DNA from 2 places in the Staphylococcus sp. GDH8C109P genome. Region 2 is predicted to be linked to the other one. Evidence: riboswitches for the same ligand, from Rfam matches in the RefSeq annotation. Region 2 holds a riboswitch; the other holds the start of a gene.

Region 1 (16,675 bases), on a different contig from region 2:
TGTTTTTTACATAAACATCTATGGAGTCTTTAATGAATTGAGCAGTGCCTGTGCCAAATTTATCAAGATTTACTTTGAATCGCTCGTCTTCGATATACATATTACCTAAGGACTCAAAAATATCTAATGTGTAATTAAAATTTAAGTTTGAATTTAAATAATCATACCATTTTTGTACGTTTGACTGGACTTCAACAGATTCTGGTGGCTGACTTTTTAAATTAGCGAAAGTTGAAAAGATATCATTCATTTCTTTTGATTTTACATCTTTTTCTTTATCTGACCATGAGTTAATAGGTTGGTTAGCTTTTATAATCATGCTATCACCCCACTTTTTACGTGCTTCTTCATCATAGCTTTTAGGTGAATTATCAAAATTAAAACCTTCGAATTTTTCTTCATTTGTCATTGTTATTTCTCCTCTCATGTGACGTAATGTTTGATCGATTGTTTGAATCATTTGATCAGTACGATTTTTTCTTTCAATTAGTAATTGCTTGTGTATTTTTAACGCTTCTTGTCTATCGAAAGACGGGCTATCAATGATTGATTTTATTTTTTTAAGAGAAAAGTCGAGTTCTCTAAAAAATAAAATTTGCTGTAGTTTATCTAGGTCTGCTTCTGAATATAGCCGATATCCTGACTTGGACAGTTTTGTTGGATTTAATAAATTAATTTCATCATAGTAATGTAACGTCCGCACACTAATACCTACTAAATTGGCTATTTGTTTGACCGTCATTTGCATTTATCTTACCTCCTCATATAATGACTATAATGCTTAACGGAACGTCAGGGTCAATAATAAATTTTGTTTTATTAGCAATATAATAAAAATAAAAAGTCCCTGAGACAAAAAATGTCTGGGGACTTTCGATATTAATAAATGATCTTTGCATTTTTATTTCGACGTTACCTTTAACAATTATTTTTTTCTTTTAAATTCGTGTGTTTCGTCTTCAGGTGAGATACCACGTTTTTTCATTTCTTTTAATGCCTTTTTTTCTCGACGTTTACGTCTGAAGTCACGTGTAAAGTACCAAATTAAAAAGCTCATGATTAAACTTAATACCGCCATAAATGCAGCAAAACCTAATAAAGGCTCGTAAGTAATATTTTCAAAATTAGGTATTAAGAATGCAGCAATAGCTAATATAACAAATGTTAAAATAGCAGCTGCAAACCATTTATTTAAAACAAGTGTACAGAATAATGTAACTACTATAACAGCCACTACTGTAATCCATAAAAAATTAGGTAAATCAAAAATAGTCATTTATAGCGCTCCTTATAAAAATCGACATATTAGTCATTATAACAATTATACTAAATGACATTATATATCATATCCATCTTAAGTAGTATAATAACATATTAAAATATTGCATTAACCACGTCAAATTACCATTCTTTATACAATTAGATAACCCCTTTACTTGCGCGTATGTGGTCTATAAACGCACAATTGTATCTTACTAGGTAATTTCATGTATAATTAAACATGAAATTATTATATATGCTTAGGAGTGATTAAATGGCAGATACTTTACCACTTAGAAATGAAGTTCCAGCTGAAACAACTTGGGATATTTCAGCTTTATTTTCATCAGATGAAGCATTTTATCAAACTTTAGATAACACCAAAGCAGCTGCTAAAACATTTAATGAAAATTATGTTCATCAATTGGATAATCCTACTATTATTGAAAAAGCATTAGCTATATATTCTGATATCTTGGTCCAATTAGATAAAATGGCAAATTATGCAGAATTGAGATTAAGTGTAGATACGGCGAATGAACAAGCACAAACATTAAGTGCTAAATTTTCAAATACTTATGGAAAAATTGCGAGCGAGCTATCATTTGTTGAATCAGAAATATTGGAACTTTCTGATGATGTATTAAATCATTTTATTTCAACATCTAAATACCCACATTTTTTAAAAAAATTAAAAAAAAGTAAACCGTATCAACTTAGTCCTGAAGTCGAAAAAACATTAGCAAGTTTATCATCAGTGTTTGAACGCCCTTTTGAACTATATGGTATAACGAAGATGTTAGATATAGATTTTGATTCATTTGAATATAACGGTAAAACATATCCTTTAGACTATGCTACCTTTGAAAATGAATATGAAGATCATCCAGAAGAAGCATTTAGAAGAATTAGTTTCAAGAAATTTAGCGATGCATTAAATAAGTACCAACATACAACTGCTGCTACATATAATATGCAAGTACAACAAGAAAAAATTGAAGCAGATCTACGTGGATATGATTCTGTAATTGATTACCTATTACAAGATCAAGAAATTACGCGAGATATGTTTGACCGTCAAATTGATGTTATTATGAGTGATTTAGCGCCTATTATGCAAAAATATGCGAGATTGATTAAGCGTGTTCATGGCTTAGAAGTTATGCACTTTGAAGATTTAAAGATATCTATAGATCCTAATTACGAACCAGATATCTCTATTGAAGATTCTAAAAAATATATTTATGGCGCATTAAATGTATTAGGTGAAAATTATTTGAATATGGTTGAAACAGCTTATCAAGATAGATGGATAGATTTTGCTCAAAACAAAGGCAAAGATACTGGAGCGTATTGTGCTAGTCCATATGCTACACATTCATATATATTTATTTCTTGGACTGGTAAAATGACTGAGACTTTTGTTTTAGCACATGAGTTAGGACACGCTGGCCATTTTACGTTAGGACAAAGTCATCAAAATTATTTGGAATCAGAACCATCCATGTATTTTGTAGAGGCACCATCGACAATGAATGAGATGTTAATGGCAAATTATTTATTCGAAAATAGTAACGATGCTCAATTTAAGCGTTGGGTTATTGGTTCTATCGTTTCTAGAACATATTATCACAATATGGTAACGCATTTACTGGAAGCAGCGTATCAACGCGAAGTATATAAAAAGGTTGATAATGGTGAATCGCTGACTGCACCAGTATTAAATCGAATTATGTTGGATATGTACACTCAATTCTTTGGAGAAAGTGTTAAATTTACTAAAGGTTCAGAGCTTACATGGATGAGACAACCACATTATTATATGGGATTATATTCGTATACTTATTCTGCTGGCTTAACAATAGGTACAGTTATGTCACAACGTATTCAGCAAGAAGGACAACCTGCTGTGAATGATTGGTTAAAAACATTGCAAGCAGGTGGCAGCCAATCGCCTACTGAATTAGCTCAATTAGCTGGTATTGATATTCGCACTGATCAGCCATTAAAATCTACAATTGCATATATAGGTAAATTGGTAGATGAGTTGGAGCAGCTTACAGATGAAATTGAAGTAGATAATCATCAACACTAATAAATATAAATAAAGACATATTCTTAAAAAGCACGATGTCAATAAAATAAGCAAGTCCTGTTTTACAACTGGCTGTAGCTTATCTTCGACATCGTGCTTTTTGTTTTTTAGTCATATGATTCGTAACGTTCACCTGTGACAAAGTAAAAAATACTTTCTGCAACATTACTGATGTGGTCACCGATGCGTTCCAAATGTCTGGCTGCTAGATGTGCTTGTCCTGCAACAAAAGGATCATTATCTATCAAATAAGTTGTATTAACAATATTTTTATATAAATCATCAATATCTTCGTCACGTTCAATAATTTCCTTAATCAAGGTAACATCGTCTCTTTTTACCGCATCATCTAAATCTTTTAACATTAATAATGCAAGTTTACCCATTGTGTTCAATCTTGTAAGCACGTATTCATCGGTGATTTTGGCTCGTAATCTAATTTCTGCAATATTTGCAGCATTATCACCAATTCTTTCAAAATCAGAAGCGATTTTTAATGCAGCCATCATCAACCTTAAATCAGTAGCGATGGGCTGTTGTTTAGTAATTAACATAATTACTTTTTCATTTATTTCTGTTTCTAAAGCATTGATGTCTTTATCATTCGCAATTGTTTCCCGTGCATAATTTCTATCCTCTTCACTTAACGATTTTAATCCATATTCAATATTATAATATACGTGAAGGCCAAGTCGACGCAAATCTTTCATTAATGCGTCTAATTGGCCTTCATATTTCTCTCTAATAACCATATATTAACCGAAACGACCAGAGATATAATCTTCGGTTTGTTTATCAGATGGGTTAGAGAAGATTTTATCAGTGTCGTCGTATTCATTTACATAACCGTTAAGGAAGAATGCTGTTTTATCAGAAACACGCGCAGCTTGTTGCATATTATGTGTAACGATAATGATTGAATATTTTTCTTTTAGTTCTTGTACGAGTTCTTCTACTTTTAATGTTGAAATTGGATCTAACGCAGATGTTGGTTCATCCATTAAGATAACATCTGGTTCAATTGCTAATGTACGTGCAATACAAACACGCTGTTGTTGACCACCTGATAAGCTATATGCGTTTGTATCTAAGCGATCTTTTAATTCATCCCATATTGCAGCGCCACGTAAAGATTTTTCTACAATCTCATCAAGAATCTTTTTGTTTTTAATACCATGTATTTTAGGTCCGTATGTGATATTATCATATATTGATTTTGGAAATGGGTTGGGTTGTTGGAATACCATTCCGACATTTGTTCTTAATTTTTCAACTGAATATTTTTCGTCGAAAATATTTTGATCACGGTAAATGATTTTACCTGCTGTTTTAACAGATGGCACAAGTTCTACCATTCTATTTAATGTTTTGATATAAGTAGATTTACCACAACCTGATGGCCCTATAATGGCAGTGACATTATTTTCTAAGATATCAAGATTTATGTTTTTTAAAGCATGATTATCGCCGTACCATAAATCTAAATTTTTTGTAGAATAGACGATTTTTTTCTCACTATCAGGAATTTTATGTTCTTTGTTATCTGTGTCTCTATCAATCGATGCAATTGGAACTGAATTTTGATTCGTATGTTCCGCTATTTTTGTTTTTTCCTCTTTAATTGTATCTTTAGTCATAATTAAAACTCCTTTTACGGTTATTTTTAAACTATAAAATTATAATTTCTCCCCAAAATAACCATTTAATTAAATTTGATTTTGAAATAACATTAATATTTTTTACTGTATTTGTTTCTCAAGAATATCGCAATTGCGTTCATTAGTAGTAAAATGACAAGCAAGACAATGATACCGGCAGACGCAACATTTTGGAATTCATCTTGTGGAAGTTTAGCCCAATTGTAAATCGCCATAGGTAATGCTTGGAATTGGTCGAATACACTTGAAGGTAAACTTAATAATACGGTCGGTATACCGATTAATATGAGTGGTGCAGTTTCACCTAATGCACGTGATAATGCTAGAATGAAACCTGTTAGTATACCTGGAATAGCTGCTGGTAAGACAACTCGGCGTATTGTTTGCCATTTATTTCCACCTAAACCATATGAAGCTTCTCTAACAGAACTTGGCACAGATCTGATAGCTTCCTGGCTTGCAACAATAATCACTGGTAAGATTAGTAACGACATAGTTAATGCTGCTGCAAGTACAGAGTTACTTAAAGCAAGTGCTTCTATCCCCATACCTCTTACAAAAATAGTGAGTCCAAGCAAACCAAAAACTACTGAAGGTACACCGGCTAAGTTTGAAATACTGACTTTAATAAAGCTTGTAAGTGCATTATCTTTGGCATATTCCTCTAAATAAATTGCTGTACCTACACCTAATACAATTGAAATGGGTATGATTGTAATCATCAACCAAATTGTACCGATCAAACCACCTTTTACACCTGACATAGAAGGCGTTGAAGATGAGAAATTACTGAAGAATGACGGTGTTAAATGCCCCGCGCCTTTAATGAATGTGTCTATAATTAAAGCTGCTAGAAAAAGTAAGGCAACTAAAGTACATGTAAAAAATGCCCATTTATTGAATTTATTTGTTGCTAACCTACTGGAAAGTTTTTTTTCAACTTTTTGTTGATTAACAAGCGCTTTAGTATTTGTCTCTGCCATATTAATACTCCTCTCTAAAGCGTTTCGTAATCCATTGTGAAATTAAATTCATCACAAGTGTGAATAAGAATAATGTGAAACCAACAGCATAGATACTGTAATAGATATCAGAGCCAAATGTCGCATCTCCTGTTGCTACTTGTACAATATATCCTGTCATAGTTTGGATTGACCCAGTTAAATCTAATGAGGAACTAGGTGTACTACCTGCAGCAAGTGATACAATCATCGTTTCTCCAATTGCACGTGAAATAGCTAATACGATAGACGCCATAATACCTGAAGTAGCGGCTGGTAATATTACTTTTGTTGCAACTTCAAATTTTGTTGCGCCTAGACCAAGTGCACCTTCACGTATTTTGTTTGGCACTGATGACATAGCATCTTCACTCATACTTGAAATCAATGGAATAATCATAACGCCTACGACAATACCAGGACTAATTGAGTTAAAGCTGCCTAGCTCAGGAAATATTGAACGGAGAACAGGTGTAACAAATGTTAAAGCGAAAAAGCCGAAAACAATTGTTGGTATCCCAGACAATATTTCTAATATAGGTTTTATTATTTTTCTCACTCTTGTAGAAGCATATTCACTTAAATATAAAGCAGCTCCTAAACCAAGAGGAACAGCAACGATTGTTGCAATAGCTGTAATTTTAAGCGTACCTAAAATTAATGCCCAAATACCATATTGTGGTGTTGATGAGAATGGATTCCATTCTTTAGAAAATAAAAATTCAGTTATTGGAACACGTGTAAAAAATGTAATGGTTTCTGTTAATAATGTAACGATAATCCCTACTGTTGCTAAAATTGAGCAAATTGCAATGATTCCCAGAATGATCGGTACAATTTTATCGCTAATACCTTTTTTCTTGCCGTTATTTTTAGCAATCATTTCACTAACAGAAGTATTCTGATTAGCCATGTAAATACCCTTCTTTCGTATAGACTCCCAATATTTAAAATAAAGTTGGGACTGTTCTTCATCTAGCGTTTAGCAACATAGCGATTTTCACTATATTGTTAAACGCTAGATAAATTGAACTTGGAAGTAGATAGATAATTTTAATAATATGTTTTGTCTATCTACTTCCGGAATCCCAACTTTAAAAATTGCTATTATGTTTATTTATCTTCTTTTTTGCTGTCTTTTTTGTCGCTATCTTTACCAATGATGTCTTTTAATTTACTTTGTTGTTCTGTGTAATCTTTTTCAGGTAAAGCAACGAATCCTGCTTCCTCAGCTGATTTTCCTTTATCCTTCATGACAAATTTCATGAAGTCTTGGAATCCTTCATTATCTTTTAATTTTTTCTCGTTAGTGTAGATATAAAGTGGTCTGCTTAATGCGTAAGAACCATCTTGGATTGTTTTCTTAGTTGGTTCTGTTAATTGGCCATTCTCATCTTTGATTTTAACTTCTTTTAATTTGTCTTTATTTTGTTTATAGAAGTTATAACCAAAGTAACCAACACTGTCTTTGTTTTTCTCTACTGATTGGACAATTGTATTTGTGTCAGCATTTTTCTCTGCTTTGATATCTTTTTTGTCCATAATTTCTTCAGAGAAGAAATCGTAAGTACCGTGTGATTGGTCAGGAGAGAATGCTTTAATTTCTTTATCTGGCCATTTTGAATTAACATCTTTCCATGTTTTTGCTTTACCTGAGTAGATTTCGCTTAATTGCTCTTTCGTAAGTTCATCTACAAAGTCATTTTCTTTATTTACTGTAATTGTTACACCATCTTGTGCAACTTTAAATTCATCATATTTAATGCCTTTATCATCTAATTTTTTCTTTTCTTCATCTTTTATAGGTCTAGATGCATTTGAGAAATCAGTGCTGCCTGAAATGAATTTTTCAAATCCACCACCAGTTCCCGATGTACCATTTGATACAGTTACATCTGAATTATCTTTAGCAAATTTTTCATTTAATTTTTCAATGATTGGACCTACAGTAGATGAACCATCACCTTTAACTTCTCCACTTCCTTTACCAGAATCGCTATTTCCGCCGCCACAAGCTCCTAATAAAAGTGAAGCACCGATTACAGTAGTACCAAATAATTGCCATTTTTTCATTGAAACATCCTCCTAATAAGTGAATAACCCAAAAGTTATATGTATTTCTTACAGTTCCTATACTACACACCTTTTATTAAATACAAATATAGTTAATGTAAATGTTTTGTTAAGTATTTATTGACCTTGTTTACAAAATTCACAATGATAAGATCTATAACGTATATTTTTAATTAAACCTTGATATGACAACGTTTGTGACAATATGAATATTACAAAAAGCGCATGATTTGTAATATAAAAACAAAAAAATCCTGTGCTACATGTTGATTTATGTAGTACAGGATAAAATTATAAATATTTACACACTATTTAATATAGAAAGAACTAGTCTTCAACTCTGCTCCAACCTTTATTAGTTAACGTGATTTTACCAGTTTCAATTGTTATAATTTTGTTTTTATATAAATGACCAATCGCACGTTTAAATGCGCCTTTACTCATATTAAATACTTCTTTAATGGCTTCAGGGCTTGATTTATCCCAAAAAGGAAGTTCACCATCATATTCTACAAGTAAATTAAAAATATGTTGACCATCTTCGTCAAGTCTTTCATGTGCGAATGGTAAAAAAGAACCGTTGAGTTCCCCTTTTTCATTATGCCCGATAATTCGAACTTCTAGCTTTTCACCTAAGCGAGGTTCAGATTTACGTTCAGACTCATGTACGAATATTTTGTGACCATCTTTGGATAGCATGAAGCTTCCAATTCTCAAAACTCTGTATGGTCTTGCTTCGATAACTTTATTTTGTAATGTATCATCGTTTACTGGTGTGTACATTGAATCAACAATTGTTTCAGTTGCTAGACGAGCAAACATGTTGTTTTCGCTATCAATACGTAAAGTAACTAATAATTCATCACCTTGTATTGGCCATACATCTTTTACTTTTGGTAAATCAATCCACGGAATTAAAACTTCTCTTGGAAGACCTACGTCAACATGTGCACCATCTCGATCGGTTTTTAAAACTTTCACAAAATCATATTTGCTAGTAGTAATGTCTGGCATATTTTGTGTAGCAAACAATGCGCCTGATCTATTAGGATAAATGAAAAAGCTATATTCCTCGCCTATGATTAAATCATCTTCTTCATTAACTTCTGATTGATTGAGTTTAACTTCTTCTCCGTTTGGTCCTTGTAACTTGTAAGTAGATCCTTCTAATCCCACAACTTCAAGGAATTCAATGGAACCTACAATATTTTTCTCTTCTTGGGCCATACTGTTCTCCTTCGTACTTAAATTTATTCTTATCTATTATAACATGCTATAAAGAAACAAGCATCAACTCATTGTGAATGGTCGAAACTACCTCTTAAGTGTGTTATAATTTGTCCGGTAGATTAACGTAAAGGAGCAAATGCATGTTACAAGTTACTGATGTGAGTTTACGATTTGGTGATCGTAAATTATTCGAGGATGTAAATATTAAATTTACAGAAGGAAATTGTTATGGTTTGATTGGAGCTAATGGTGCTGGGAAATCGACATTTTTAAAGATTTTATCTGGTGAGTTGGATGCACAATCAGGTCATGTATCTATGGGGAAAGACGAACGTTTAGCAATCTTAAAACAGGATCACTTTGCATATGAAGAAGAACGTGTAATTGATGTTGTAATAAAAGGACATGAACGTCTATATGAAGTGATGAAAGAAAAAGATGAAATTTATATGAAACCGGATTTCAGTGATGAAGATGGTATCAGAGCTGCAGAATTAGAAGGTGAATTTGCTGAAATGGACGGCTGGAATGCCGAAGCAGATGCAGGTTCTTTATTATCTGGTTTAGGTATATCTGCAGATTTACAAGATAAAAAAATGGCTGAATTAGAAAATAACCAAAAAGTAAAAGTATTATTAGCACAAAGTTTGTTTGGTAAACCTGATGTACTTCTACTTGATGAACCGACCAATGGTTTAGATATCCCTGCGATAAGTTGGTTAGAAGATTTCTTAATCAATTTTGAAAATACAGTGATTGTAGTATCGCATGATCGACACTTTTTAAATAATGTATGTACACATATTGCAGACTTAGATTATGGAAAAATAAAAGTATACGTAGGTAACTATGATTTTTGGTATCAATCAAGTCAATTAGCAATGAAAATGGCACAAGAGCAAAACAAGAAAAAAGAAGAAAAGATTAAAGAATTGCAAGATTTCGTTGCTCGTTTCTCTGCAAATGCATCTAAATCTAAACAAGCAACAAGCCGTAAAAAGCAACTAGAAAAAATTGAACTAGATGATATTCAACCTTCTTCACGTCGTTACCCATATGTGAAATTCACACCAGAACGTGAAATCGGTAATGATTTACTATTTGTAGAAAATGTATCAAAAACGATAGATGGTAATAAAGTGTTAGATAATATTTCATTTACAATGAATCCTAATGATAAAGCAGTTTTAATTGGAGATAGTGAAATTGCGAAAACGACATTACTCAAAATATTAGCTGGTGAAATGACGCCAGATGAAGGAACTGTAAAATGGGGTGTTACGACTTCACGTAGTTACTTCCCTAAAGATAACTCTGAATACTTCGAAGGTGTAAATATGAACCTTGTTGATTGGTTACGTCAATATGCGCCTGAAGACGAACAAACTGAAACATTCTTAAGAGGTTTCTTAGGCCGCATGTTATTTAGCGGTGAAGAAGTTAAGAAAAAAGCGAGTGTTTTATCTGGTGGAGAAAAAGTGCGTTGTATGTTAAGCAAAATGATGTTATCTAGTGCGAATGTTCTATTACTAGATGAACCAACGAACCATTTAGATTTAGAAAGTATTACTGCAGTGAACGATGGTTTGAAAAATTTCAAAGGTTCAATGATTTTCACATCGTATGACTTTGAATTTATCAACACAATCGCGAATCGAGTAATTGACTTAAATCCTACTGGTGGTTTATCAAAAGAAATATCATATGAAGCTTATTTACAAGAAACTGGCGTTTTAAATAAATAAGACCATTAAAAATATAGAACTATATTAGTCATCACCTAGATTAAAAGTATTGGATATTTCAATGGTGGATCTTAGATTGCAAATAGCATTATTAAGCATATATGAAAATTATCATCAGTGGATGAAATTATATGTTGAAGCTGAGATATTAATATATCTTAGCTCAGGCTGTCGACAAAGTCTCCGACTTTGTCGACAGTTTTTTTGTGCACGCTTTCCGCGACCGCTGCCGTAGCTTGTAGTCTTCGGCTAGTGCGCTTCCCACAGGAGTCGGCCCAAATCACTGCCAATATCACACTAAATATAGTCTCTGAATGACAAAGTTTCTATGGATACCATGCTAATTTGTGTTGCCATGAATCTTTTAAAAATGGCAATATGGTTAGTAAAATGGCCAATAATGGTCTGAAATCCCCCTACTATTTTGAAAAAGCTATATAAATAGACAATAGATAAACCCTTCGCAAATCGGCGCAAAAGGTTTGTCTACGTTCTGAAACTGAGATATTGATATATATCAGTTTATTTGTCTTCACTATGAAGTCTAAATATTAGTCATAAATGGTTATGCATTATATAATCAAAAGCATATATCGTTATGGAGGTATGTAAATGGAACAGTTAAATATGTTAGATGGACAAGTGATTCCTCAAATTGGGTTTGGTACATATAAGTTAAATGGTGCTCATGGTGCACATGCGATTGTGAATGCATTAGAACAAGGTTATCGTTTATTAGATACAGCTTATAATTATGAAAATGAAGGAACAGTTGGTAAAGCAATCGAGATGAGCAGTGTTTCACGAGATCAAATTATGATTACTTCAAAATTGCCTGGACGTTATCAATCTTACGATGATGCACTGACTGCAATTCAGGAATCAATTTATCGCTTAGGTGTTGATTATCTTGATTTATATTTAATTCACTGGCCTAATCCTAAACAAGGTAAATATGTTGAAGCTTGGCAAGCAATGATTGCAGCACAAAAAGCAGGCTTAATAAAATCAATAGGTGTGTGTAATTTTTTACCAGAACATATTGAAACACTACAACAAGAAACGGGTGTTTTGCCAGCTGTAAACCAAATTGAATTACATCCGTATTTCAATCAAGAAGCATTAGTTCAGTACAACACATCCAAAGGAATTGTTACTCAAGCATGGAGCCCATTAGGTCGTGCTTCTAGTGTTATTGATGATGAAAATCTTGTCGAAATTGCTACAAAACATAACAAAACCATTCCTCAAGTTATATTAAAATGGCATATTCAAAATGGTGTTGTACCTATTCCGAAATCTACAACTGTATCAAGACAACTGCAAAACATAGATATTTTTGACTTTTATCTTGATAGTAATGATATTGAGCAAATCAATGCACTAACACGTACAGATGGCAGACGTAAAGACCAAGATCCAGCCACTTATGAAGAATTTTAAATTAATAGTTCATACATTTGGATATATTAATATTTAAATTTTTAAAAATATACAATTACACTTATTTAGCAAAACGTTAATAAAACAGTTTGATTTTTCAGTAAATTTAAAAAACTTTGTAAAAGCGGTTTACAGTATATATAAGCATATGTATAATATGATTCATAAACAAAATTAAATAAGTTTTGATGAGGCGCATCAATCATGAGTAAATTTTAGAAGAACCTGTCTGCTAGCAGCTAATTTTGAAAGGGTGAGATGCCGAAACAGTTATAATAGCAGCTTATAACAAGTTGGACTTTATGGTTAAGAGCTAAGAGTCTGTCATTATTTTAAAATAATGGAGTGCATCACTTGTATATAAATTATAGAACAGGTTCGCATTCCGGACTTGTTCTTTTTTTATATCACTGTGATTCTCCCCTATCAAATGAGGAGGATATGGAATTGGAAAGAAGTGTTTTGAAATTTGGAGGTTCATCTGTAAGTGATTTTACTAAAATTAAAAATATAGCAGGCATGTTAAAAACAAGAGTTGATGAAGGCGAACAACTTATCGTTGTCGTTAGTGCAATGGGAAAAACAACAGATGAGCTTATGGCTAATGTTTCAACGCTTACTACGACACCCAAAGATCAAGAATTGGCCTTGCTATTAACAACCGGTGAACAACAGACCGTTTCCTATTTGTCGATGGTATTAAACGATATCGGCGTAAACGCAAAAGCGATGACTGGATATCAAGCAGGAATTAAAACGGTTGGTCATCATTTGAAAAGTAAAATTGCTGAAATCAATCCTAGTACATTTGAACAAGCTTTTGAAAACAATGATGTACTAGTGATAGCAGGTTTTCAAGGTATTAATGATGAATTAGAAATAACCACCTTAGGTCGTGGTGGCTCAGACACGACTGCTGTAGCTTTAGCTGCAAGTAATCAAACGACTTGTGAGATATATACCGATGTAGACGGTGTGTATGCGACAGATCCAAGGGTTTACAAAGATGCGAAACGATTAGCATATGTATCTTACGAGGAAATGATGGAAATGAGCGCTTTAGGTGCAGGTGTACTTGAAACTAGAAGCGTGGAATTAGCAAATAATTATAACATCCCACTGTATTTAGGAAGAACTTTATCAAATGTGAAAGGAACATGGATTATGTCACAAGCAGAATTATTAGAAAAAAAAGCAGTTACTGGTGTAGCATTAGATACACACATGTTACATGTTACAATTAGTTATCCCCTACCGGACAATAGATTATTGACGGATTTATTCAATCATTTAGAAGAAGGCTCAGTCAATGTGGATATGATTTCTCAAATCATTAATTTGGAAGGATTGCAAATGTCTTTTACGATAAAAGATACAGACGCTGTTCAAATAACAAACATCTTAGATGTATTAAAAGAAAGGTTTAATGCATTAGACTTCAAGATTAACGAAGGATACGTTAAACTTTCATTAATCGGTTCTGGTATGCGAGATATGTCTGGTGTTGCTTCAAAAGCATTTATTACATTGATTGAAAATGATATTGCTTTTTATCAAACCACCACATCAGAAATTAGTATTTCATGTGTAATAGATTCCGAAAATGGTGAACGTGCAGTTCATGCTTTATATCAAACTTTTGATATCTGAATTTTCTAAAAATAATTAATTTTAAAAACTTTATAAAAATGAAAATGGAGTGTATATTCTATGACAAAATTAGCAATAGCAGGCGCAACTGGTTTAGTAGGAAGAAAAATGTTGGAAACATTAGATCGTAAAAATATACCGTTTGATGAATTAGTATTATTTTCTTCAGCACGTTCAGCAGGAGAAGCAATTGAATTCCAAGGCAAAACGTATATTGTTAAAGAATTAACTGAAGAGGCTGCAAGTGAACATTATGATTATGTTTTAATGAGTGCCGGTGGAAGTACAAGTGCCCACTTCTCCCCTATTTTTGAACAAGCTGGTGCCATTGTTATTGATAATTCTAGTCAATGGAGAATGGCAGATGACATTGATTTAATTGTACCTGAAGTTAATGAACCTGTTTTAAACAGAAAAATTATCGCTAATCCCAATTGCTCTACTATTCAATCGGTTGTACCTTTAAAGGTATTACAAGAAGCATTTGGTTTAGATCGTGTAGCTTATACAACATATCAAGCAGTTTCAGGATCTGGTGTAAAAGGTAGACAAGACTTATCTGAAGGTGCGAATGGCAAAGCGCCGGAAGCATATCCTCACCCTATCTATAATAACGTGTTACCACATATTGATAGTTTTTTAGAAAATGGGTATACAAAAGAAGAGCAAAAAATGATTGATGAGACTAGAAAAATTTTAAAAGATGATGATTTAAAAGTAACAGCAACTTGTGTACGTGTGCCTGTTCAAGATAGTCACAGTGTGCATATGGGCGTTACGCTTGAAAGTGAAAGTTCAGTTCAAGCGATTCAGCAACTCTTTGACAATGATCAACGCGTTGTTCTTATTGATAATCCAGAACAAAATGAATATCCATTAGCGGTTAATGCTACTGGCAAAGATGAAATTTTTGTTGGTAGAATTCGTCGAGATGATTCATTAGATAATACTTTCCATGTTTGGTGTACTTCAGACAATTTACTAAAAGGTGCAGCTTTAAATGCAGTACAAATTCTAGAACAAGTAATGAGTTTGAAAGGAGTAAAATAAAATGGGACATATTTTTGAAGGTGTAGGTGTTGCTCTAACAACACCGTTTACACATAATGAAGTTGATTTAAATGCGCTTAGAAGACATGTGAAATATTTATTAGAAAATAATGCGAAATGTATCGTGGTTAATGGTACAACAGCTGAAAATCCTACTTTAACAGATGAAGAAAAAGATCAAGTGTTGGAGACAGTTGTGAATTATGTAGATGGTAAAGTACCAGTTATTGCTGGAACGGGTACAAATAATACTCAAAAATCTATCCAAGCTTCAGTACGTGCGAGAGAAATTGGCGCAGATGGTATTATGTTGATTACGCCCTACTATAATAAAACAAATCAGCGTGGATTGATTGAACATTTTACAACAATAGCTAACGCAGTAAAATTACCTGTCATTTTGTATAATGTACCTTCGCGTACGAATATGACTATTAATCCAGAAACAGTTGAAACATTAAGTAATAATGAATATATTGTAGCGCTAAAAGATGCTACTAATGATTTTGAATATATGGATGAATTGAAAAAACGTTTAGATTTAAATAACTTTGCTTTGTACAGCGGTAATGATGATAATGTGGTTGAATATTTTGAAAAAGGTGGTCACGGTGTCATTTCTGTTGCAGCAAATGTCATTCCTAATGCGTTTCAGTCTTTATTCGATGCAAAGCAAAGTGGAAAAGATATCAATTCACAATTTCAACCAATTCAAACCCTATTAGATGCACTAGCTGTTGATGTCAATCCTATTCCAATCAAAGCATTAACAGCGGTTGAAGGGTTTGGTAATTATGAAGTACGCCTTCCATTAGTGAAGCTTCAAGATGCAGAACGTCAAACGTTAGAGCAAGCATACGAACAATTTAAAGCAGGTGACAATACATGAAGATTGTGTTAATAGGCTATGGAGCCATGAATCAAAGGGTAGCAAGATTAGCTGAAGAAAAAGGACATCAAATTGAAGGTGTGATTGTACCTAACCCATCAAAATCATACCCTTATCCAACGTTCCAACGTATTTCAGACGTTAAAGATGCTGATGTCGCAATCGATTTTTCAAATCCAGAGTTATTGTTGCCTTTGTTAAATGATGAATTTAATTTGCCATTAGTTATCGCAACAACTGGGGAAAAAGAAAAAATTATTGCAAAATTAAAAGAATTAAGTAGTGAAATGCCAGTATTTTTCAGTGCAAATATGAGTTATGGGGTTCACGCACTAACTAAAATTTTGGAGGCTGCTGTTCCCCTACTTCAAGATTTTGACATTGAACTTACAGAAGCACATCATAATAAAAAAGTGGATGCACCTAGTGGTACATTAGTAAAACTTTATGATGTAATTGAGTCCTTACGTGAAAAGACAACACCAGTTTACGACAGACATGAAATAAATGAAAAGCGTTCACAAGATGAAATTGGTATTCACTCAATACGTGGTGGTACGATTGTTGGAGAACATGATGTT
Region 2 (16,675 bases):
AAATTACCTGTGATTAAAAAGACTAAAACAGGATACTCTACTGCAGTTGACGTGTTAGAACAGTTGCAAGGGGAACATCCAATCATAGCGTATATTTTAGAATATAGACAATTAGCGAAATTACAATCGACGTATGTTGAAGGGTTACAAAAAGTGATTGCTGAAGATAATCGTATTCATACTCGTTTTAATCAAACATTGGCTCAAACAGGGCGTTTATCATCAATTGATCCAAATCTTCAAAATATACCAGTACGTTTAGAAGAAGGTAGAAAAATTAGGAAAGCATTTAAATCAAGTGATGAAAATAACGTTATATTTTCAGCCGATTATTCACAAATTGAATTAAGAGTATTGGCACATATAACACAAGATGAAAGTTTGAAACAAGCGTTCATCAATGATGAAGATATCCACACGGCCACAGCAGTAAAAGTGTTTGATGTAGATCCTGAAAATGTAGATAGTTTAATGCGTAGACAAGCAAAAGCCGTGAATTTTGGTATCGTATATGGTATAAGTGACTATGGTTTAAGCCAAAGTTTAGGTATAACTAGAAAACAAGCTAAACAATTTATAGATGATTATCTAGATAGTTTCCCTGGCGTCAAACAATATATGGAAGATATAGTTAAAGACTGTAAAGCACAAGGCTATGTAGAAACACTGCTTCACAGAAGACGCTATATTCCAGATATCACGAGTAGAAACTTTAATTTAAGAGGTTTTGCTGAAAGAACAGCGATGAACACACCTATACAAGGCAGCGCAGCAGATATTATCAAACTTGCGATGGTACATTTTGCTAACGAGGTTAAATATACAGATTTTCATGCTCAGCTATTATTACAAGTTCACGATGAGTTGATATTTGAATTACCAAAAGAAGAAGTAGATGACTTTGAAAAATTCATTGAAAAAATAATGGATAATGCATTGAAGTTAGATGTTCCATTGAAAGTTGAATCTAGTTATGGACAAACATGGTATGACGCGAAATAGAAAGAAGGGAATATAGTGCCTGAACTACCTGAAGTTGAACATGTTACAAGAGGAATAAGAACTTTTGTACAAGGGCAAAAAATTGAGGATGTTATTTTCTCTGATAAAGTGATAGAAGGAAAAAACAGTCAAAAAGAAACGATTATTAAAGGTCTATCATTAGATACATTCCAAAATTTTACTAAGGGCTACACGATTAATAATATTGAAAGACGTAGTAAGTATATTGTCTTTTATATTCAAAATAATTCAACACAAAGAATTCTTATTAGTCATTTAGGTATGGCTGGTGGTTTTTTTGTTGTGGATGATTTAGATGACATTAGTGCACCAAATTATCGTAAACATTGGCATGTAATTTTTAAATTAGATAATGACAAACTATTAGTTTATTCAGATATTCGCAGATTTGGAGAGATTAGAAATGTTGCTTCATTTGATGGATATCCATCATTTTTAGAAATCGCACCAGAACCTTTTGAGAAAGAGGCATTATCACATTATATGTCTTGGTTTGATAAAAAATTGTATCAAAACAAACCAATCAAACAAATGATACTAGACCATAGAGTGATTTCAGGTTGTGGTAACATCTATGCTTGCGAAGCATTGTTTAGAGCTGGCATTCACCCAGCACGTATATCTAAGGAGTTAAATCATCAAGAAAAAGAAATGTTATTTTATTATGTTCGAGAAGTGTTAGAAGCGGGTATAAAATATGGTGGTACTAGTATTTCAGATTATCGTCATGCGGATGGAAGTACTGGTACAATGCAACAATACTTAAATGTATATAAACAAAAGACATGTAAAGTGTGCGGAAATGATATTGAGACACAAATTATTGCAACACGCAATAGTCATTTCTGTCCTGTTTGTCAAAAATGAAGGAAGAGTGAAATTATGCCTAAAGTTATTGGATTAACTGGTGGTATCGCATCAGGAAAATCAACTGTTTCAGAATTGTTAACAGCACATGGTTTTAAAATTGTAGATGCAGATATTGCATCACGTAAAGCTGTTGAAAAAGGTTCTGAAGGACTTGAGCAAGTTCGTGCAACATTTGGAGATGAAGCAATTGATGAAGAGGGTAATATGGACCGTGGATATGTAGGAGATATCGTCTTCAACTATCCCGAAAAAAGATTAGAATTAAATGAAATCGTCCATCCAATTGTTAGAAACATTATGGAACAAGAAAAAGAAGCGTTTTTAAAAGAAGGCTATAATGTAATTATGGACATTCCGTTACTTTATGAAAATGAATTGCAAGATACAGTAGATGAAGTATGGCTTGTTTATACTTCAGAAAGTATCCAAATAGATAGATTAATGCAACGCAATGATATTTCGATGGAAGATGCAAAGGCACGTGTTTATAGTCAAATATCCATAGACAAAAAACGCAGAATGGCAGATCATGTCATCGATAATCGAGATTCTAAATTAGATTTAAAACAAAATTTAGAACAATTATTGACAGATGAAGGTTACATTGAAAGTGAAACAGGTCATTCGCAAGAAATATAAAATGTGTGTAATAAAACATACGCACTTAATTCCTTCAAAGTGGACATTTAATAAATGAAAACTTTGGAGGGATTTTTTTATACATTTATAGCGATTTTGTAACGTGGAGATTATGGAGGAATAATAAGAATAAGAGACTACAGGATTGAACCATATCATCAGGCAAGCATGCACAAAAAATCACAGGTTTGAAATATCAAAGAAATAAATGATGATTTTATAAAAAATTAATCATTTAGAAAACAATAATTTTAACTGTTTTAAGATTTTTAAATTTTTATTCAAGAAAACGCTTTCTCATTTATCGATTTATGTTATACTAATTCCATAAAGTATAACACTAAAACGAGGGGTGCTTCGAATGACGACAAATATTGCAATTAATGGAATGGGTAGGATAGGTAGAATGGTATTAAGAATAGCGCTTAAAAATGAGAATATGAATGTAGTCGCGATTAATGCCAGCTATCCACCGGAAACAATTGCTCACCTAATCAATTATGATACAACACATGGTAACTACGATTTAAAAGTAGAACCTATTGAGAATGGTATAAAAGTCGATGAACAAGAAATTAAACTTGTAGCTGACAGAAATCCAGAAAATTTACCGTGGGCTGAACTAGATGTAGATATTGTAATTGAAGCTACTGGTAAATTTAATCATGGAGATAAAGCAGTGGCTCATATTACTGCTGGAGCTAAAAAAGTATTGTTAACAGGACCATCAAAAGGTGGAGATGTTCAAATGATTGTTAAAGGTGTGAATAATGATCAATTGGACATTGAAAAATATGATATCTTTAGTAATGCTTCTTGTACAACGAATTGTATTGGACCTGTAGCTAAAGTGCTTAATGACCAATTTGGTATTCAAAATGGTTTAATGACAACAGTACATGCAATTACTAATGATCAAAATAATATTGATAATCCACATAAAGATTTAAGACGTGCACGTTCATGCAATGAAAGTATTATTCCTACTTCGACAGGTGCTGCTAAAGCATTAAAAGAAGTTTTACCTGAACTAGAAGGAAAACTTCACGGTATGGCTTTAAGAGTGCCAACTAAAAATGTATCATTAGTAGATTTAGTAGTTGATTTAGATACTAATGTGACAGTAGAACAAGTTAATGATGCTTTCAGAAATAATACGTTAGAAGATGTGATTGCTACTGAAGATGCGCCACTTGTATCTATGGATTTTAACACAAATCCTCATTCAGCCATTATCGATACGCAAAGTACAATGATTATGGGTGATAATAAAGTGAAAGTGATAGCTTGGTATGATAACGAATGGGGTTATTCAAATAGAGTTGTTGATGTCGCTGAAGAAATTGGTCAATTACTAAAAAGTAATGTATCAACTGTTGTTAATTAATTGTGCAATTATTGTTAGTGTTTTACATGGTTATTGCTTTGTAATTGCTTAATCAAGAAAAATAATTTATTGTTATCTTATATCTAAACCTCTCGTTAAAGTGAAATAATATTTTCACTTTAACGAGAGGTTTTAACTTTAAATATGAAGAACCAGTGAATCTAAATAGATAAATGAAATTATTGTGTAATCCCATTCTTTTGTGACTTAATGATTTATAGTATAATGAATGGTAATCAAATTGAGAGGGTGGTAATTCGATGAAATGCCCGAAATGTAGTTCAACGCACTCTCGCGTTGTAGATTCACGACATGCTGATGAAGTAAATGCGATTAGACGTAGAAGAGAATGTGAACAATGCGGCACAAGGTTTACTACGTTTGAACATATTGAAAAAAGACCGTTAATCGTTGTAAAAAAAGATGGTACACGTGAGCAATTTTTGCGTGAAAAAATACTTAATGGCTTGGTGCGCTCTTGTGAAAAAAGACCTGTGCGTTATCAACAATTAGAAGATATTACTAATAATGTGGAGTGGAAACTAAGAGATGAAGGACGTGCTGAAATATCTTCAAGAGAAATTGGGGAACACGTCATGAACTTATTAATGCATGTAGATCAAGTTTCTTATGTGCGTTTTGCATCTGTTTATAAGGAATTTAAAGATGTTGATCAATTATTACAATCAATGCAAGGGATTTTAGCAGAAAACAAACGGAGTGATTCTTAAATGGGATTACAATCCTATGATTATGGTTTAAGACCACAAGATGACTTTCACGTGTTACGTCATTTTTATTTAAACCATAAGCATTTAGAAATTCTAAATAGATTATTTACGCCAATGATTGGATCAAATGCGATCGGTTTGTATCATTATTTGAATCAATTTGTAGAATTTAAGCAAGATGTTGTCTTGACTCATTATATTATTATGAATGAATTGAAAATAAATCTACTTGAATTCAGGAAAGAAATGGATTTATTAGAAGGCATTGGTTTATTAAAATCTTTTGCTCATCATTCTAAGCAACACTCTTCTTTTGTATACAAACTCATACAACCACCATCAGCACAACAATTTTTTAATGATCCTATGCTATCCGTATATTTATATAGCCAAGTAAGCAAGCAACGTTACTTACAATTAAAATCACATTTTGAGGATCAAATGTCTATTGATTTAAATCAGTACCAAGATGTTACACGCACATTTACTGATGTGTTTAAAGTTCCTAACCAAGCACTCACTGAGGATGAACAGATGATTGAAGGTGAAGAAACTTATAGTGGCATTGATTTATCTAACGTGAATTTTGATTTTGAAGTACTTTATGATTTATTACAAAATCATTTTATTAGTACTAAAATAATTGATGGTGAAGCTAAAGCGCTAATCACACAAATTGCTACTTTATATGGTTTGACACCAGAAGCAATGAAACGCATTATTTTAAAATCAATTACTAGTGCACAAGAACTTTCTTTTGAAGAGATGCGTAAACACGCTAGAACATATTATCTTATAGAGCATGAGCAGCAGCTTCCTAAATTAAATGCTAAAAAATCAAATTATATCAATGATGACAACACGGAAAATAAAAATCATACAAAAGGTGATTCAAATCATTGGTTAAAGCAATTAGATGAAACCAGTCCTATTGATATGCTTGCTTCGTGGTCAGAATCTGAACCGACGACTCAACAAAAATATATGGTCGAAGAATTGATAGAAAGAGAACAACTACCTTTTGGTGTAATTAACATACTTTTACAATTTGTAATGTTAAAAGAAGATATGAAGCTTCCTAAAACTTATATCTTTGAGATTGCATCAAATTGGAAAAAAAAAGGCATCAAAACAGCAGAGGAAGCATATCAATATGCTAAAAAGGTAAATCAACCTACATCCAATCAATCAAATCAAACTAAAAATGGTAGTTATAAACCTAAGCAACTCGTTTCTAGAGAAATGACGCCTAAATGGCTAGAAGAAAGGGATAGTAAAGACACGAAAAACCAAAGTTTAGAAAATCATACTATTCCAGATGAGGATGAAGCATTAAAACGAGACCGTGAAGCACTGTTGAAACGATTAAATAGCAAGCGAAAGGAGGAGTAATATATGAAGTCTTTCAATCATATTATGGGTGATTCTAAAGATTTAAGTAAGCGCATTGAAAAGATAAAAAAAGATGTTATCAATGATCCTGATGTTAAGATATTTCTAGAATCTCATCAATCTGAAGTGACGAATGCGATGATTGATGAAGATTTGAATATTTTACAAGAATATAAGGATCAAGAAAAACATTATGATGGTCATGCTTTTAAAGATTGCCCTAATTTTGTTAAAGGTCACGTACCTGAATTATATGTAGAAAATCAACACATTAAGATTCGTTACTTGCCTTGCCCATGTAAAATTAAACATGATGAGGAAAAATTCGATGCACATTTAATTGCGTCACATCATATGCAAAGAGATACATTAAATGCCAAGTTAAGCGATATTTATATGGATAAGAGAGATCGCATAGATGTCACAATGGCAGCAACGGATATTTGTGAAAAAATAGTAGAAAAAGCACCCCAAGTTAAAGGTTTATATATACACGGTCCTTTTGGTACAGGCAAATCATTTATCTTAGGTGCAATTGCCAATGAATTAAAAGTTGAAAAAGTATCTTCTACAATTGTATATTTACCAGAATTTATTCGCTCTTTAAAAGGCGGGTTTAAAGATGGTAGTTTCGAATCAAGGCTCGCGAAGGTACGTGAATCACATGTATTAATGTTGGATGATATTGGTGCTGAAGAAATTACACCTTGGGCGAGAGATGAAGTGATTGGACCATTATTACATTATAGAATGGTTCAAGAATTACCAACGTTCTTTAGCTCTAACCTAAGTTTTGAAGAATTAGAATATCATCTTTCTGTGACGCGTAATGGTACAGAAAAAACAAAAGCAGCTAGAATTATGGAAAGAATTAAATCTTTAGCAATACCATATTTTTTGGAAGGGAAAAATTACCGTAACGATTGAATTATAAAAAAAATGTTGTATAATATAATTAAATCTAAATCAAGCGAAATAAAATGAAGACATGATAGGTAAATGATTACTTCACAGAGAACCAATGTATGATGAGAATTTGGTAAGTATCATTATCTGTTACTACTTCATTATAGATGTTTTAATCGACATCCGGCTCAAGACCGTTAACTTATGTAGAGTAAAGTTTTTTCATTGTTATAGAAATAACTTTAATTAGGGTGGTACCACGAAGACCTCGTCCCTTTTAGGGATGGGGTCTTTTTGTTTTTACATTTGTAATTATGTCTTTTTCGCTATGATTTAAGGCGAGTATAAATAGGAGGAATTTAAATGGATCAAATAAATATTACTTTTCCAGATGGTAATGCGAAAGCGTTTGAAAAAGGAATTACTACTGAAGAAATTGCACATTCAATCAGTCCAGGTTTAAGAAAAAAGGCAGTTGCAGGTAAAATAAACGGACAACTTATTGATTTAACAAGCCCTATTGAAACAGATGGTGCAATTGAAATTGTAACACCCGGTAGTGATGAAGCTTTAGAAGTTTTACGTCATTCTACTGCACATTTAATGGCACAAGCATTAAAACGTTTGTACGGAGATGTGAAATTTGGCGTAGGTCCAGTAATTGATGGTGGTTTTTATTATGACTTTGATATGACTGAAAGTGTGTCATCCGATGATTTTGAAAAAATCGAAAAAACAATGAAACAAATTGTTAATGAAAATTATCCTATAGAGCGAAAAGTAGTTTCGAGAGACGAAGCTAAAACATTTTTTGCAGATGATCCATATAAGTTAGAATTAATAGATGCCATTCCAGAAGATGAAAATGTTACCTTATATTCGCAAGGTGAATTTACTGATTTATGTCGTGGTGTTCATGTACCGTCTACTTCTAAAATTAAAGAGTTTAAGCTTTTATCAACTGCAGGTGCATATTGGCGCGGAGACAGCGATAATAAAATGCTTCAACGTATATACGGTACTGCTTTTTTCGATAAAAAAGATTTAAAAGCTCATCTACAAATGTTAGAAGAACGTAAAGAACGCGATCATCGTAAAATTGGTAAAGAGCTAGAATTATTCTCAAATAATCAATTAGTAGGCGCTGGGTTACCATTATGGTTACCAAATGGTGCAACAATTCGCCGTGAAATTGAACGATATATTGTAGATAAAGAAGTGAGCATGGGTTATGATCATGTTTATACACCTGTGATGGCTAATGTAGATTTATATAAAACATCAGGACATTGGGATCATTATCAAGAAGACATGTTCCCAACTATGAAATTAGATGAAAATGAAGAAATGGTGCTAAGACCTATGAACTGCCCTCACCATATGATGATTTATGCTAATAAGCCACATTCATATCGCGAATTACCAATTCGAATTGCTGAGTTAGGTACAATGCATCGTTATGAAGCAAGTGGTGCTGTTTCTGGGTTGCAACGTGTTAGAGGAATGACTTTAAATGACGCCCATATTTTTGTAAGACCAGATCAAATAAAAGAAGAATTCAAACGGGTTGTTAATTTAATCGTCGATGTTTATGAGGACTTTGGGTTTGAAAATTATAAATTCCGCTTAAGTTACAGAGATCCAGAGGATAAAGAAAAGTATTTTGATGATGATGAAATGTGGAACAAAGCAGAAAGCATGTTGAAAGAAGCGGTTGATGAACTAGGTTTAGCATACGAAGAAGCTATTGGTGAAGCGGCATTTTATGGTCCTAAATTAGATGTTCAAGTACAAACAGCTATGGGTAAAGAAGAAACGTTATCAACAGCACAATTAGACTTTTTACTACCTGAAAAATTTGAATTATCATATATAGGAAAAGATGGTGAACAACATAGACCTGTAGTCATCCATCGTGGTGTTGTTTCGACAATGGAACGCTTTGTTGCATTTTTAACAGAAGAAACTAAAGGTGCTTTCCCTACATGGTTAGCGCCAAAACAAGTTGAAATTATTCCTGTAAATGTCGACTTGCATTATGATTACGCTAGACATTTGCAAGATGAACTTAAATCACAAGGGGTAAGAGTCGAGATAGACGACAGAAATGAGAAAATGGGATACAAAATTAGAGAAGCTCAAATGCAAAAAATCCCTTATCAACTTGTCGTTGGAGATAAAGAAATGGAAAATAATGAAGTGAATGTTAGAAAATATGGTTCTCAAGATCAAGAAACGGTTGAAAAAGATGAATTCATTTGGAACTTAGTTGATGAAATAAGATTGAAAAAACAAAGATAACCTTGAAAGTAATCTTGAAATCATGTATATTAAATCTTAGTGAAATAAAAAAATAAAAAAATTGAGTTAGAGGTTGCGTTTTTAATCAGTAACAATCCGGAAGCTATTTGGAGCGTATGTAGGATTTGTGAAAGGTAAAAATGCCGAAACCAAAAGCGACCACTTGCGCTATTGGTTGGGTCAGTTTTCGAAAGGGACTGCACTGTCACATATGTGATGTGCTACCTATATAAATGCTATTACTAAAATGGTTGCATATCTAATAGGTATGCAACCATTTTAGTTTAGGTTAATGATTATTATTCATACTAAAACAGGAAATTTATAGCAAATTGATTAAATAACATGTATATTCAAATATTCATGTTAATAAAAACTATAAAAGTATAATTATAATCGCATAGTAAGTTGGCCTCTAAGTTTAAAAGAAAGGGAGCATCTATGGCAAAAGAAGGAAATCAAAATAATGGAGTTAAAAGAGGACTAAAAGATCGTCATATATCCATGATAGCAATTGGTGGTTGTATTGGTACTGGTTTGTTTATGACTTCTGGCGGTGCAATTCATGATGCAGGTGCCTTGGGTGCATTACTTGCATATGCAATTATTGGTGCAATGGTATTTTTCCTTATGACATCTTTAGGGGAAATGGCTACTTATTTGCCTGTGTCTGGGTCATTTAGTACATATGCTACACGTTTCGTTGATCCCTCTCTTGGTTTTGCCTTGGGGTGGAATTATTGGTTCAACTGGGTTATTACAGTTGCTGCGGACGTTACAATTGCTGCACAAGTGATTCAATATTGGACACCACTTTCAGGTATACCAGCATGGAGTTGGAGCTGTTTGTTCTTAATGATTATATTTGGACTAAACGCATTGTCTGTTAGGGTATATGGTGAAAGTGAATACTGGTTTGCACTAATTAAAGTTGTTACAGTAATTATCTTTATTGGAATTGGTCTACTTACTATCCTAGGTATTATGGGTGGAGAATTCGTAGGTTTTGACACATTTACTAAAGGTGGTGGGCCAATTCTTGGTGACGGATTAGATGGTAGTCTTCTAACAATCCTAGGGGTATTCTTAGTTGCAGGATTCTCATTCCAAGGTACTGAATTAATCGGTATTACAGCTGGTGAATCAGAAAACCCAGAACGAGCAGTACCTAAAGCAATTAAACAAGTGTTTTGGAGAATCTTGATTTTTTATATATTAGCAATTTTTGTAATCGGTATGTTAATACCATATGATAGCTCGGCGTTAATGGGCGGTGGAGATGATATTTCAACTTCGCCATTTACATTAGTATTCCAAAATGCAGGTTTGGCTTTCGCAGCTTCATTTATGAACGCGGTTATTTTAACATCGGTATTATCAGCGGGTAATTCTGGAATGTATGCATCGACGAGAATGTTATACTCTATGAGTAAAGATAAATTAGCTTATCCAATTTTTGGTAAAACAAATAGAAACGGTGTTCCATATGTATCGCTAATCACGACAGCAATCATTGTCGTAGGTATCTTTATATTACAACATTTGAGCGGTGACGCTTATGAATATATCGTTGCTGCAAGTGGTATGACTGGCTTTATCGCATGGGTAGGTATAGCAGTAAGTCATTATAGATTTAGAAAAGCATTTGACAAACAAAATTATGACAAATCTAAATTAAAATACAAAGCTAAATTATTCCCATTTGGCCCAATCTTTGCTGGTATACTTTGTGTGTTAGTCATAATTGGACAAGATGTTGATTTTATCAAAACAGGTGAATTTAACCTAAATCGTTTTGTAATCACGTATATGGGTATTCCAGTATTTCTTGCTTTCTTTATTTATCATAAATTGCGTTATAAAACTCGAATGGTTCCATTAGAGAAAGTAAACTTACATCAAGATGTAGATATGGACGAAATTAAATAATAATTAAAATAAACTGTTGACTTATATGAATATTGTTGCTAAGATAGGTAATATTGAATACGAAACGAACCAAGTAGAAGCTCCCGCTTCTCACCTGTAGCGACGCTAAACGCAGTTGGCAGGTCTATATATACATGGAAATATCATGTGTAGAGAAGAGCGGGTATATTATATACTCGCTCTTTTTGCTTGGGATAATTTCGTAAAAATCTTGGAGGTGTCAACCATAGCAAAAGATCAGACTCAAGTTAACGAAAAGATTCGCGCAAAAGAATTACGTTTGATAGGGCAAGATGGAGAACAAATTGGTGTTAAATCAAAATCTGAAGCTCTAGAAATGGCTGAAAGAGTAGGTTTAGATGTAGTCTTAATGGCTCCAAACGCTAAACCACCTGTTGCAAGAATTATGGATTACGGTAAATACAAATTCGAACAACAGAAAAAAGAAAAAGAAATGAAGAAGAAACAAAAAACTATCAACCTTAAAGAAATTCGCTTAAGTCCAACAATTGAGGAACATGATTTCCAAACTAAATTGAAAAACGGACGTAAGTTCTTAGAAAAAGGCGATAAATGTAAAGTTTCTATTCGTTTCAGAGGACGTGCGATTACGCATAAAGAAATTGGTCAACGCGTTTTAGAGAAATTCGCTGAAGAATGTAAAGATATCGCAACTATTGGGCAAAGACCTAAAATGGACGGCCGTCAAATGTTCATTATGCTTAACCCAATAAACGAAAAATAATATTAGATAATACAGGAGGAATTGAATCATGCCTAAAATGAAAACACACCGTGGAGCTGCTAAACGTGTTAAAAGAACTGCTTCAGGTCAATTAAAACGTTCAAGAGCTTTTACTTCACATATGTTTGCAAATAAAACGACTAAACAAAAACGTAAATTACGTAAAGCTTCATTAGTACACAAATCAGACATGAAACGTGTAAAACAATTATTATCTTATAAAAAATAATTGACGAGTTAGCGTGAGAAACAACGAAAATATTAAACATGTACACATTTTAAGGAGGAATTTATTATGCCACGAGTAAAAGGTGGAACAGTAACAAGAGCTCGTCGTAAAAAGACGATTAAATTAGCTAAAGGTTACTTCGGTGCAAAACGCACATTATACAAAGTTGCAAAACAACAAGTAATGAAATCAGGACAATACGCTTTCCGTGACCGTCGTCAAAGAAAACGTGACTTCCGTAAATTATGGATTACACGTATTAATGCTGCAGCACGTCAACATGATATGAGTTATTCAAGATTAATGAACGGCTTGAAAAAAGCTGATATCGACGTTAACCGTAAAATGCTTTCTGAAATCGCAATTTCAGATGACAAAGCTTTCGGTGAATTAGTAGCTAAAGCTAAAGAAGCTTTAAAATAATTTTTAAAATAAAGCCTGGGACACCATATTGTCTCAGGCTTTTATGTGGTATTGGCAATGTGTAAGTACTTTAAAATAGTGGTGCTTGAACAAATACCAATATATTAATTATTTTTTTAACTCAGAGATTGGAATATGTGATAATTAAAATTTCACTGCTGGTTAGCGCTTTGACATTAGTATTATTTTGAGATACTTAAATGTTTTGATAAAATAACAAAGAAGTCACACATGAAGGAGAAACTAATGTCTAAATTTGATGAAATGATTACAGTTGTACCAAGAAAAATTTTATTTGATAATGAAAATAATCAATTTAATGGATTTTTAGATAAAAATTCGAATAAAGGGCAAGACATTTTTGAAACATTATCGAATTATGAAATTAAACGTCGTGGTGATATGGAGGAAAATCCAAGTTATAAACAACTTATTTCATATTGTATATTAGAAAATGAACACGATGAAATTTTGGTTTATGAACGTCTAGCTGGTGGTGGAGAAACGCGTTTACACGGGCAATCATCTATCGGTGTTGGTGGACATATGAATGACGTTAAAGGGGCCGAATCTATTAATGAAGTGCTCAGAGTGAATGCTCAGAGAGAATTAAATGAAGAAGTAGGACTTTCTGAAAGTAAATCACAAAATTTAGCATACATAGGCTTTATCAACGATGATACAAATGAAGTCGGTGAAGTTCATTTAGGTGTTGTATTTAAGATAAATGTTAATAGTAATGATGTAGAAGCAAAAGAAACAGACACTTTAAAAATTAAATGGGTCAATCATAATAAAATAGATAATTATGATGACTTTGAAACATGGAGTGCACTCATTTTACAGGCAATACAATAGAGGTGTTGATTAATGTCTGATATCATTCCATTTCCACGATCAAAAGAAAAGTTGATTAGAGAAATTAAGCAAGCTTTTAATGAAAATAATTTAGCACAAGCCTATGATTTGTTTGAGTCATTAGAAGCTCAATTCGAACTTGATGAACAAATGGCGCTTTTAAAATGTGCGATGCTTTTTAAAATGGAACATTATTTAGAATTACGTGAAGAAGCAATCATTTTATTAAAACAAGGTATGTCCAATTATGATGATTTAATGATTTACTATGTACAAAGCTTAAATGGCTTGGGGCAATATTTTGAAGTTGTCGAAATCATTAACCAAATCATAGATGAAGTTAACGATCATAAAACTAGAATGGAACTGTTTCCAATCAAGGAATTTGCATTAAGCCAAATTGATAAACATAATGAACATGCAGCTCAAATGCTACAAAATTTTGATACATTAACAATTAAAGAACAAGTTAATATTATGTTGACGCTGATAGACCATAGTCAATATCGTTACCAAGAAACAGTCATCCATTTGTTGAACGCGTTAGAACTTGCGCCAAATGTCGTAAGTATTATGTTGGAATACTTGCGATTTGCAAAAAATGATCAAACGATTTCTATTCATAAATATGGATATGAAATCGATGTGATTCCACGTAATCTTGAAGGATTAGAACAAACTTTATTTAAAACTGAAATCATACCTAATGTACTAAAACAACTAGAAGATGGTGCAGCACAACTTGTAGAGGAAGCACTTCACTTGCTGAATAATCATGCCATTTTACTCTATCCATTAAATGTTGAAAGTATTGCAACTAAGCAAACTTGGATAGAAGGTTACACAAATTATTTCAAATCTATGGTCGGTTTAGAAAGTTTTGATGAAACGAATCATGTGCTTACATTCATCGTGTCGCTAGATAAAGAAAAATAGGTTGTTTTATCATTAACTTATATCAAAATTGGGTAATGAGGTTAAGAGGTAATATAAAATTATAATAAATTTCAACTTTTTATTTATTATTCATATAAAATTCATAATTTGTGTCGAGCTTTGACGTGTGCTATAATAATGAAGTTGAAAAAAATAAAATAGGATAATCATGGAGGTTTTTATACATGACAGCAACTTGGGAAAAAAAGGAAGGTAACGAAGGCGTTTTATCTGTTACTGTTCCAGCAGAAAAAGTAGACAAAGCAATTGATCAAGCTTTCAAAAAAGTGGTTAAACAAATTAATGTGCCAGGATTCCGTAAAGGGAAAGTACCTCGCCAAATTTTTGAACAACGCTTTGGTGTAGAAGCATTGTATCAAGATGCAGTTGATATCTTATTACCAGAAGCATATGGTGAAGCTATTGACGAAACTGGCATTAAACCAGTTGATCAACCAGAAATCAATGTAACATCAATTGAAAAAGGTAAAGACATGACATTTGAAGCAAATGTTGTAGTTGAACCTGAAGTTGAACTTGGTGATTACAAAGGTTTAGAAATTGAAAAACAAGATACTGAATTAACTGAAGAAGAAGTACAAGAATCAATCGATCATCAACTTGGACATTTAGCAGAAATGGTTGTTAAAGAAGATGGTGCAGTTGAAAACGGTGATACTGTAAACATTGACTTTGATGGTTATGTAGATGGCGAACAATTTGAAGGTGGACAAGCTGAAGGCTATGACCTTGAAATTGGTTCAGGATCATTCATTCCAGGTTTTGAAGAACAATTGGTTGGTGTTAAAACTGGTGAAGAAAAAGATGTTAATGTAACATTCCCAGAAGAATACCATGCTGAAGAATTAGCTGGTAAAGAAGCTACATTCAAAACAAAAGTTAATGAAATCAAATATAAAGACGTTCCAGAATTAAATGATGAAATTGCAAATGAATTAGATGCAGAAGCTAACTCAGTTGATGAGTATAAAGAAAACGTACGTAAACGTTTAGCTGAGCAAAAAGCTACAGACGCTGAAAACACTCAAAAAGAAGAAGCTATTAACAAAGCTACGAATAATACAACAATTGACGTTCCAGAAGCGATGATTAAAACTGAGTTAGACCGCATGGTTCAAGAATTTGGACAACGTATGCAACAACAAGGTCTTAATTTAGAAACATATTTCCAAATTTCTGGACAAGATGAGTCACAATTAAGAGAACAAATGAAAGATGATGCTGAAGAACGCGTTAAAACAAACTTAACGTTAACTGCGATTGCTGATGCTGAAGAAGTTGAAGTATCTGATGCTGACATCGATAAAGAATTAGAAAAAATGAGTGAACAATTTAATATATCTGTAGAAGATATTAAACAAACTCTTGGCAGTACAGACATCGTTAAAAATGATGTGCGTATCCAAAAAGTTATCGATATGTTAGTAGAAGAAGCGAAATTAGTAGAACCATCTAAAGATGACTCAGAAGCATAATTAAAAATATCTCAAGCATATTGTTTGTAGAAACAAAGAATAGTTGTTTAATATTGTAAACTAGTAGCAGATGCATTCAATTAATGTGTCTGCTACAATGTTTTGTGCAAAAAACTTGAGATTTATTCAAGTTGCATATTAAAATGCTATCTAGTATAGTCTTTAGGGAATAGGGGTGTAAATAGAATGTTCAAATTCAATGAAGATGAAGAAAATTTAAAATGCTCTTTCTGTGGTAAAGATCAAGACCAAGTTAAAAAATTAGTTGCAGGAAGTGGCGTATACATTTGTAATGAATGTATTGAGCTATGCTCAGAAATTGTTGAAGAAGAATTAGCTCAATCAGAATCAGAAGGACTAACAGAATTACCAACTCCTAAAGAAATTATGGACCAATTAAATGATTATGTTATTGGACAAGAAAAAGCTAAAAAATCTTTAGCTGTCGCAGTATATAATCATTATAAACGTGTTCAAAATTTAGGTCCAAATGAAGATGACGTAGAATTACAAAAGAGTAATGTTGCTTTAATTGGTCCAACAGGTAGCGGTAAAACCCTTTTAGCTCAAACTTTAGCTAAAACATTAAACGTACCTTTTGCAATCGCAGACGCTACGAGTTTAACTGAAGCTGGATATGTTGGCGATGACGTTGAAAATATATTGCTTCGCTTAATTCAAGCAGCTGATTTTGATATAGATAAAGCAGAAAAAGGTATTATTTATGTCGATGAAATCGATAAAATTGCTAGAAAATCTGAAAACACATCTATCACAAGAGATGTTTCTGGTGAAGGTGTACAACAAGCG

The links. A riboswitch is a leader RNA that binds a small molecule or an ion and turns the genes downstream of it on or off. The one in region 2 is predicted to bind lysine.
Region 1: another riboswitch for lysine. It lies ahead of KA867_RS05465 (aspartate kinase); the one in region 2 lies ahead of KA867_RS08700 (amino acid permease).

What each region holds. Positions count from the first base shown of each region.
Region 1 covers NZ_JAESMX010000013.1:126,255-142,929, forward strand. Annotated here, with positions in the region: gene KA867_RS05410 (MerR family transcriptional regulator) at 1-748, opposite strand, end outside; gene KA867_RS05415 (hypothetical protein) at 926-1,276, opposite strand; gene pepF (oligoendopeptidase F) at 1,535-3,355, shown strand; gene phoU (phosphate signaling complex protein PhoU) at 3,463-4,107, opposite strand; gene pstB (phosphate ABC transporter ATP-binding protein PstB) at 4,111-4,992, opposite strand; gene pstA (phosphate ABC transporter permease PstA) at 5,085-5,996, opposite strand; gene pstC (phosphate ABC transporter permease subunit PstC) at 5,998-6,927, opposite strand; gene KA867_RS05445 (PstS family phosphate ABC transporter substrate-binding protein) at 7,128-8,087, opposite strand; gene KA867_RS05450 (CvfB family protein) at 8,415-9,314, opposite strand; gene KA867_RS05455 (ABC-F family ATP-binding cassette domain-containing protein) at 9,458-11,062, shown strand; gene KA867_RS05460 (aldo/keto reductase) at 11,675-12,505, shown strand; lysine riboswitch at 12,686-12,864, shown strand; gene KA867_RS05465 (aspartate kinase) at 12,947-14,155, shown strand; gene KA867_RS05470 (aspartate-semialdehyde dehydrogenase) at 14,216-15,205, shown strand; gene dapA (4-hydroxy-tetrahydrodipicolinate synthase) at 15,207-16,094, shown strand; gene dapB (4-hydroxy-tetrahydrodipicolinate reductase) at 16,091-16,675, shown strand, end outside.
Region 2 covers NZ_JAESMX010000015.1:19,339-36,013, reverse strand. Annotated here, with positions in the region: gene polA (DNA polymerase I) at 1-1,002, shown strand, start outside; gene mutM (bifunctional DNA-formamidopyrimidine glycosylase/DNA-(apurinic or apyrimidinic site) lyase) at 1,018-1,890, shown strand; gene coaE (dephospho-CoA kinase) at 1,906-2,532, shown strand; gene gap (type I glyceraldehyde-3-phosphate dehydrogenase) at 2,894-3,919, shown strand; gene nrdR (transcriptional regulator NrdR) at 4,180-4,650, shown strand; gene KA867_RS08715 (replicative helicase loading/DNA remodeling protein DnaB) at 4,651-6,042, shown strand; gene dnaI (primosomal protein DnaI) at 6,046-6,969, shown strand; gene thrS (threonine--tRNA ligase) at 7,312-9,249, shown strand; lysine riboswitch at 9,309-9,481, shown strand; gene KA867_RS08700 (amino acid permease) at 9,691-11,178, shown strand; ribosomal protein L20 leader region at 11,244-11,372, shown strand; gene infC (translation initiation factor IF-3) at 11,396-11,923, shown strand; gene rpmI (50S ribosomal protein L35) at 11,952-12,152, shown strand; gene rplT (50S ribosomal protein L20) at 12,219-12,575, shown strand; gene KA867_RS08680 (NUDIX domain-containing protein) at 12,822-13,433, shown strand; gene KA867_RS08675 (hypothetical protein) at 13,446-14,369, shown strand; gene tig (trigger factor) at 14,555-15,865, shown strand; gene clpX (ATP-dependent Clp protease ATP-binding subunit ClpX) at 16,052-16,675, shown strand, end outside.